DNA from 2 places in the Streptomyces sp. XY431 genome. Region 2 is predicted to be linked to the other one. Evidence: riboswitches for the same ligand, from Rfam matches in the RefSeq annotation. Region 2 holds a riboswitch; the other holds the start of a gene.

Region 1 (4,069 bases), on a different contig from region 2:
ATCTGCTGCGCCGCACCGAGGACTGACCCCGCGCCGCCGCCCCGCCCCGGTCCGTGACGGCCGGGGCGGGGCGGACGGAGTCGGGTCAGCCCGCGAGTTCCTCCCGCAGGCGGCGGGCGGCGCCGACCAGGCTGTCCAGGGAGGCTCGGGTCTCCGCCCAGCCGCGGGTCTTCAGGCCGCAGTCGGGGTTGACCCAGAGCCGCTCGGCCGGGATCGCGGCCAGGCCCGCCCGCAGCAGGGAGAGCGCCTCCTCGGTGCTGGGCACGCGCGGGGAGTGGATGTCCCAGACTCCCGGTCCGACCTCGCGCGGGTAACCGGCGGCGGCCAGTTCACCGGCGACCTGCATGTGGGAGCGGGTGGCCTCCAGGGAGATGACGTCCGCGTCGAGCTCCTCGATCGCGGTCATGATCGCGCCGAACTCGGCGTAGCACATGTGGGTGTGCACCTGGGTGTCGGCGCGGACTCCGGAGGTGGCCAGCCGGAAGGACTCGGTGGCCCAGTCCAGGTACGCCGGGCGGTCCGCCGCACGCAGCGGCAGGGTCTCCCGCAGGGCCGGTTCGTCGACCTGGACGACGGCGGCGCCGGCGGCCTCCAGGTCGGTGACCTCGTCGCGCAGGGCGAGGGCGACCTGGCGGGCGGTGTCGCCGAGCGGCTGGTCGTCGCGGACGAAGGACCAGGCGAGCATGGTGACCGGGCCGGTGAGCATGCCCTTCACCGGGCGGTCGGTGAGGTCCTGGGCGAACCGGAACCAGTCGACGGTCATCGGGTGCGGGCGGGAGATGTCCCCGGCGAGCACCGGCGGACGCACGTAGCGGGTGCCGTAGGACTGCACCCAGCCGTGCCGGGTGGCGAGGTAGCCGGTGAGCTGCTCGGCGAAGTACTGGACCATGTCGTTGCGTTCGGGCTCGCCGTGCACCAGGACGTCCAGGCCGGCCTTCTCCTGGTAGGCGATCACCTCCCGGACCTCGGCCTCCATCCGCTCCCGGTACGCGGCGGCGTCGATCCGACCGGCCGTCAGATCGGCGCGGGCGACGCGCAGTTCGGTGGTCTGCGGGAAGGAGCCGATGGTGGTGGTCGGCAGCAGCGGCAGGCCGAGCCGGGTGCGCTGGGCCTCGGCGCGCTGCGGGTAGGCCTGCGGGCGGCGGGCGTCGTCCGCGGTGACGGCCGCGGTGCGGGCGCGCACGGCCGGGTCGCGGGTGATCGGCGAGCCGGCCCGGGAGGCCAGGTCGGCGCGGTTGGCGGCGAGGTCGGCGGTGATCGCGCCGGTGCCCTCGTGCAGTCCGCGGGCGAGCAGGGCGACCTCGGCGGCCTTCTGCCGGGCGAAGGCGAGCCAGCGGGAGATCTGCGGATCGACGTCGCGCTCCAGGGCGGCGTCGATCGGCACGTGCAGCAGGGAGCAGGACGGCGCGACGTCGACGCGGTCGGCGAGGCCGAGCAGGGTCGCCAGGGTGGCGAGCGACTTCTCCAGGTCGTTGATCCAGATGTTGCGCCCGTCGACGACGCCCGCGACCAGCCGCTTGCCCGGCAGACCGCCCACGGCGGCGAGGTCGTCCAGATTGGCGGCGGCGGGGCCGGTGAAGTCCAGTGCCAGGCCCTCGACCGGCGCCTTGGCGAGCACCGGAAGGGCCTCGCCGAGGCGGTCGAAGTAGCTGGCGACCAGCAGCTTCGGCCGGTCGGTGAGCGCGCCGAGCTCGCGGTAGGCGCGGGCGGCGGTGTTCAGTTCGGCCGGGGTGCGGTCCTGGACGAGGGCGGGCTCGTCCAGCTGCACCCACTGCGCGCCGGCCGCCTTCAGCGCGGCGAGCAGTTCCGCGTAGACCGGCAGCAGCCGGTCGAGCAGGGTGACCGGCTCGAAGTCCGCCGCCACTCCGGGGGCGGGCTTGGCGAGCAGCAGGTAGGTGACCGGGCCGACCAGCACCGGCCGGGCCCCGTGGCCGAGCGCGAGCGCCTCGGCGAGTTCGCCGACCGCCTTGGCGGGGTTCGCGACGAAGACCGTGTCGGGCCCCAACTCGGGGACCAGGTAGTGGTAGTTGGTGTCGAACCACTTGGTCATCTCCAGCGGCGCGACGTCCTGGGTGCCCCGCGCCATGGCGAAGTACCCATCGAGCGGGTCGGCGTCGACGGCGGCCCGGTGGCGGGCCGGGATCGCGCCGACGGCGACGGTGGTGTCCAGCACGTGGTCGTACAACGAGAAGTCACCGGTGGGGACTTCGCGCACACCGGCCTCGGCGAGCTGCCGCCAGTTCTCCCGGCGCAGCTCGGTGGCGGCGGCGCGGAGGGCGTCGGCGGTGACGGTGCCCTTCCAGTAGCCCTCGATCGCCTTCTTGAGCTCCCGGTTCCGGCCCTGGCGGGGGTAGCCGTGCACGGTCGCCCGGGTGGCCGCGGCTGCGGACTTCGCTGTCAAGGGACTCTCCTTCGCGAGTCTTGCTCCTCAAGGTGCCCGCTGACGGGACGAGGGCGCGAAGGGACGACGAGCCGGACGGGTGGCCGCCGTGAACGGGCGTGCCTCAACCGCCTGCTGTGGTCGCCGACCCGCCCTCGAGGTCATCGGACAGCCGTCCGCGGATCCTCCGCGGACGGGCAGCGGGCAGGTCTTCGGACTCGCGGGCACGCTCGCCCTCGTCGAGGGCGGACACCTACTGGCCGTCGCTTCCCGGGCCCGACTCGGACCCAGTGCGTATGACGGCGGTCGTTCCCGCTCACCGCTGCGGGGCAGTCCCGGACTGGCCAGTCGAAAGGCGTCACCGGGTTCCCTCTTACGACGCCGTGCCTGGCGGGCAGGGCGAACCAGCTACGGGGCCAGCCTAGAGGCAAACCACCGGTCGGGGCAGTGGATTCCACCGTGGTGTCCACGGGTCGGGACCGGCGGGCACCTCGACGCCGCGCTGGCCGGGCACGCCCGGCCGCACTCGGCCGCCGTCACTCGGGCGGCCGCCGTCAGTCGGGCTGGAAGAACGCGAGCATCTTCCGGGCGGCGTCCGGCGCCCGCAGCATCGCCTGCATGTCCGTGGACATCCGGGCGGCAGCGGCGGTGCGTTCGAACATCTCGCGTTCGTACTCCTGTACGGCGGCCGGAAGGTCGTCCGGGTGCGCGGCGAGCGCGAGGCCGAGCAGGGCGCCGTCGAGCAGCGCCATGTTGGCGCCCTGTCCGATCGGCGGCATCAGGTGCGCGGCGTCGCCGACCAGCGTGACATCCGGCGTCGACGGCCAGGTCAGGCCGACCGGGAGCGTGGTGATCGACCGCGGCACGATGGTGTCGTCGCAGGCCGCGATCAGCGCGGTGAAGCGCGGGTCCCAGCCGGGGAGCAGGTCGATCAGCCGCGCCCGGGCGGCGGCCGGGTCGTCGAACGGGATCCCACTGGTGGCGAACCAGTCCTCGGCGGTGTCGTAGAAGCCGAGGCCGATGCGGACCCGGCCGTCACCGTTGCGCTGCGCGGCCAGGGACAGTCCGTCGCCGAGCACCCAGTAGGTGCCGCGTCCGACCATCGCCGCGAGCTCGGGGTGGGTGCGGTCGATGTCGGGGATGCCGACCTCGACCACGTTGTGGCCGGTGTGCGCCGGGCGGGCGTCGGTGAGCAGCGCACGGACCCGGGAGTTCGCGCCGTCCGCGCCGACCAGCAGCTCGTACGTCGCGCTGCTGCCGTCGGCGAAGCGCAGCAGGCCGCTCTCGGCGGACTCGAAGGCGTGCCCCCAGCGCACCACTCCCTCGGGGAGGGAGTCCAGCAGCAGGTCGCGCAGGTCGGCGCGGTCGACCTCGGGCCGCGCGAGCGGGGCGTCGTCGGGCGTGTCCTCCTGGAGCAGCAGGGTGCCGTCCGGCTCCAGCAGGCGCATGTCCTGGCCCTCGCCGCGGGCGATCGCGAAGAACTCGTCGAGCAGACCGGCCTCGCGCAGCGCCCGCTGGCCGGAGTGGATGTCGAGCATGCCGCCCTGGCCGCGCGCGTGGCGTGACGACTCGCGTTCGTGGACGACGCAGTCGATGCCGTTCACGTGCAGCACCCGGGCGAGCGCCAGGCCGCCGAGGCCGGCTCCGACGATGGCGATGGTCATGATTGCCTCCCCCTTCGATACAACC
Region 2 (4,069 bases):
TGCCGCCGCCCACCACGCCGCCCGCCGCCACGCCCTCGGCCCCGGCCCCGGCGGTGCCCTCGCCGAGCGCCAAGCCGACCGGCGGGACCGGCACCAAGCCGTCCGGGTCCACCGCCCCGAGCCGGAAGCCGGCCACCACCAAGCCCCGGAGCTCCCCGTCGGGCGCCGCCGGATAGCCTCGACCGACCGCGGGCCCGTCCGCCCGCAGGAGGCCGCCGGGGCACCGGCCGGCCCGTACACCGAACACCAGTACCCCGTTGGGAGGCGAAGAGCATGGTCCGCCCGTTCCTGCCCGGCCCCGGGCGTCCCCGGCCGCGCGCCTGGTGGTGGCTCGCGCCCACCGCCCTTCTGGTGCTCTGCCTGTGCGCCGTGCTGATCCCGCGCGAGAGCGCCCCCTCGACCGCCGCCGTCGCCCCGCCCCCGCCGCCGCTGACCTCTCCCGAGCCCGGCGAACTGTGCTCCACCGCGCAGAACCGCTACCCCTCGCAGCCGGTGGACTCCGGGCGCTACGTCATCAATCCCAACGAGTGGAACGCCACCGGCGGCCTGTGCGTGCACGGCGGCAACGACAGCGCCGCCTTCGCCGTCACCCGCAGCGCCGTCGCCCGGGGCAACCTCACCGACCCGGCCCGCGGTCCCGGCGCCTACCCCCACATCAGCACCCCGCTCGGCAACGACGGCGTCAGCCCGCTGCCCATCGCCGTCGACAACCTGCGGTACGCGACCAGCACCTGGCGCACCACCCAGGTGGACGGCGGCGTCTGGAACGCCTCCTACGACCTCTGGTACAGCACCACCCGGGGCAGCTGCTCGTTCACCGAGAGCGCCGAGGTGATGATCTGGCTGCGCGGCAACGGCACCTCGCCGTTCGGCAAGCAGTCCGGTGAGCTGCGCAGCGGCGGCCAGGCCTACCGGGTGTACGAGGCGCCGAAGAAGAGCAGCCACACCCTGATCACCTACGAGGCGGCCTCCGCCACCAATGTCGTCACCGACCTCGACCTGCGCGCCTTCACCCGCGACGCGGTCCAGCGCGGCTACGTGCCGGCCGGCTCGTACCTGTGCGCCGTCCAGGCCGGCTTCGAGATCTGGGAGGGCGGCGCGGGCCTCGGCACCGACGCGTTCTCGTTCGAGGTCGCCGCGGGCCGTCCCAGCGGCGCGGTCACCTCCGCGGTGCCCGGCTACTGCCTGGACAGCCGGGTGGCCGGCGACCCGGCCGCGGTCGGCGCCGCCACCTGCGACGGCTCCCCGGCGCAGAGCTGGACCATGGGCGAGGACGGCTCGGTCGGCCAGGCCGGACGCTGTCTGGAGGACCCGGACCTCGGGTTCCCGGTCCTCACCGGCTGCACCCGCAGACCCGACCAGCGGTGGCGCGCCACCGACGGCGGGCAGCTGATCAACGAGGACTCCGGGAAGTGTCTGGAGAACCCCGCGACCGGCCCCACGGGCACCGGGAACGGCCCCCAGGTGCGGATGCGGCTGTGCGCCGCCAAGCCCGCCCAGGAGTGGCACAGGCCGCTCTGAGGGGCGCCGAAAGCCCCCGCAGCCTATCGCAACCGACCCACGACACGCAGCCTCGCGACACTACATGTGGGGCTTCGTCGGACGAGCGCCACTAGATGTATGCTCACTCCTGCTGTCGAAGCAGGGGAACCCGGTGCGAATCCGGGACTGCCCCGCAGCGGTGTGCGGCCGCCTCCCCAGGGAGCCCGCGAGTCCGAGTACCTGCCGACGGCGTGCCGGCGCCTCCCCGCAGAGGCCATGCGCACCAGCACCACTTCCGGGCCTCGCGGGCGGGCCGGGGACGAATCGCGCGCGACGCCCACGGGCCCGCGCGGCGTACTCCCCTGCCCGAACGGCCCGGCCCCCGATCCACCGCCGTCGACCGCCGCCAGGAGAGAAGCGCCTTGACCACCGCTGCCTCAGTCGTCCTGCCCGCCCAGGGTTCCAGCTCCGTCCCCGCCGACCCGACGGTCGCCGATCCCGGCGGTGCGCTCCTGCGCCTTCTCACCGACCGCAGCGCCGACCTCCCCCAGGTGGACCCCGGTCATGTCGCCGCCGCCGCGCTCCGCGGCCGGCACGCCGGCTCGGACTTCGCCGAGCTGCGCGGACTGGCCGTCGACGCCGCCGCGTCGATGATCGCCGAGGACCCGCAGTACTCCAAGCTCGCGGCCCGACTGCTCGCGCTGGAGATCGTCGACGAGGCGGCCACCCAGCAGGTGGTCTCGTTCTCCAGCTCGATCGCCGTCGGCCACGCCGAGGGCCTGATCGGTGACACCACCGCCGCCTTCGTCGCCAAGCACACCGCCACCCTGGACGCGCTGATCGACGCCAAGGGCGACGACCGCTTCGAGTACTTCGGTCTGCGCACCGTCCAGAGCCGCTACCTGCTGCGCCACCCGATCACCCGCAAGGTCGTCGAGACCCCGCAGCACTTCCTGCTCCGTGTCGCCTGTGGCCTGGCGGTCGGCGACACCGAGCAGTCGGTGCGCGAGGTGGCCGAGCTGTACCGCCTGATGAGCCGGCTGGAGTACCTGACCTCCTCGCCGACCCTCTTCAACTCCGGCACCCGGCACCCGCAGATGTCCAGCTGCTACCTGCTGGACTCGCCGCTGGACAACCTGGACTCGATCTACTCCCGCTACGCGCAGATCGCCCGGCTGTCCAAGCACGCCGGCGGCATCGGCCTGTCCTACTCCCGGATCCGCTCCCGCGGCTCGCTGATCCGCGGCACCAACGGCAAGTCCAACGGCATCGTGCCGTTCCTGCGCACCCTCGACTCCTCGGTCGCCGCCGTCAACCAGGGCGGCCGCCGCAAGGGCGCGGCCTGTGTCTACCTGGAGACCTGGCACGCGGACATCGAGGAGTTCCTCGAGCTGCGCGACAACACCGGTGAGGAGGCGCGCCGCACCCACAACCTGAACCTGGCGCACTGGATCCCGGACGAGTTCATGCGCCGGGTCAACGCCAACGCCGACTGGTCGCTGTTCTCCCCCGCCGACGTCCCCGAGCTGGTCGACCTGTGGGGCGCCGAGTTCGACGAGGCGTACCTGAAGGCCGAGCTGGCCGGCAAGGCCGTCCGCACCATCCCCGCGCAGACCCTCTACGCCCGGATGATGCGCACCCTGGCGCAGACCGGCAACGGGTGGATGACCTTCAAGGACGCCTCCAACCGCGCCGCCAACCAGACCGCGCTGCCCGGCCGCACGGTGCACAGCTCCAACCTCTGCACCGAGATCCTGGAGGTCACCGACGACTCCGAGACCGCGGTCTGCAACCTCGGCTCGGTCAACCTCGGCGCCCACGTCGCCGCCGGCGCCACCGCCGCCGACCTGCTGAACGCGATGGACTGGGACCGGCTGGACGCCACCGTGCGCACCGCCGTCACCTTCCTCGACCGCGTGGTGGACATCAACTTCTACCCGACCCCCGAGGCCGGTGCCTCCAACTCCCGCTGGCGCCCGGTCGGCCTCGGCGTGATGGGCCTGCAGGACGTCTTCTTCCAGCTGCGGATCGACTTCGACTCGGCCGAGGCCAAGAACCTCTCCACGCTGATCGCCGAGCGCATCATGCTCACCGCCTACGAGCGCTCCGCCGACCTGGCCGAGCAGCTGGGCCGGCACGAGGCGTACGAGGAGACCCGCGCCGCCCGCGGCGAGCTGCACATCGACCACTTCCCGAGCGCCGCGCCCGAGTGGGCCGACCGCTGGGAGTCGCTGCGCACCCGAATCGCCACGACCGGCCTGCGCAACTCGCTGCTGCTGGCGATCGCGCCGACCGCCACGATCGCCTCGATCGCCGGCGTCTACGAGTGCATCGAGCCGCAGGTGTCCAACCTGTTCAAGCGCGAGACCCTCTCCGGCGAGTTCCTCCAGGTCAACCCGTACCTGGTGCGCGAGCTCAAGGAGCTCGGCGTCTGGGACCAGCAGACCCGGGACGCGCTGCGCGACGCCAACGGCTCCGTGCAGGAGCTCGGCTGGCTGCCCGCCGAGGTGCGTTCGCTGTACCGCACCGCCTGGGAGCTGCCGCAGCGCGCGCTGATCGACCTGGCCGCCGCCCGGATGCCGTACAT

What was found. Region 2 has a riboswitch for cobalamin ahead of ADK60_RS23745 (ribonucleoside-diphosphate reductase subunit alpha). Riboswitches for the same ligand answer to the same signal wherever they lie in the genome.
Region 1: it holds a riboswitch for cobalamin, as region 2 does, so the genes downstream of both, metE (5-methyltetrahydropteroyltriglutamate--homocysteine S-methyltransferase) here and ADK60_RS23745 (ribonucleoside-diphosphate reductase subunit alpha) in region 2, are expected to answer to the same signal.

What each region holds. Positions count from the first base shown of each region.
Region 1 covers NZ_LGDO01000151.1:28,776-32,844, forward strand. The annotation lists gene cobF (precorrin-6A synthase (deacetylating)) at 1-26, shown strand, start outside; gene metE (5-methyltetrahydropteroyltriglutamate--homocysteine S-methyltransferase) at 86-2,401, opposite strand; cobalamin riboswitch at 2,567-2,804, opposite strand; gene ADK60_RS17770 (FAD-dependent oxidoreductase) at 2,935-4,044, opposite strand.
Region 2 covers NZ_LGDO01000280.1:46,844-50,912, forward strand. The annotation lists gene ADK60_RS23735 (glycoside hydrolase family 26 protein) at 1-176, shown strand, start outside; gene ADK60_RS23740 (GH12 family glycosyl hydrolase domain-containing protein) at 274-1,521, shown strand; cobalamin riboswitch at 1,583-1,744, shown strand; gene ADK60_RS23745 (ribonucleoside-diphosphate reductase subunit alpha) at 1,905-4,069, shown strand, end outside.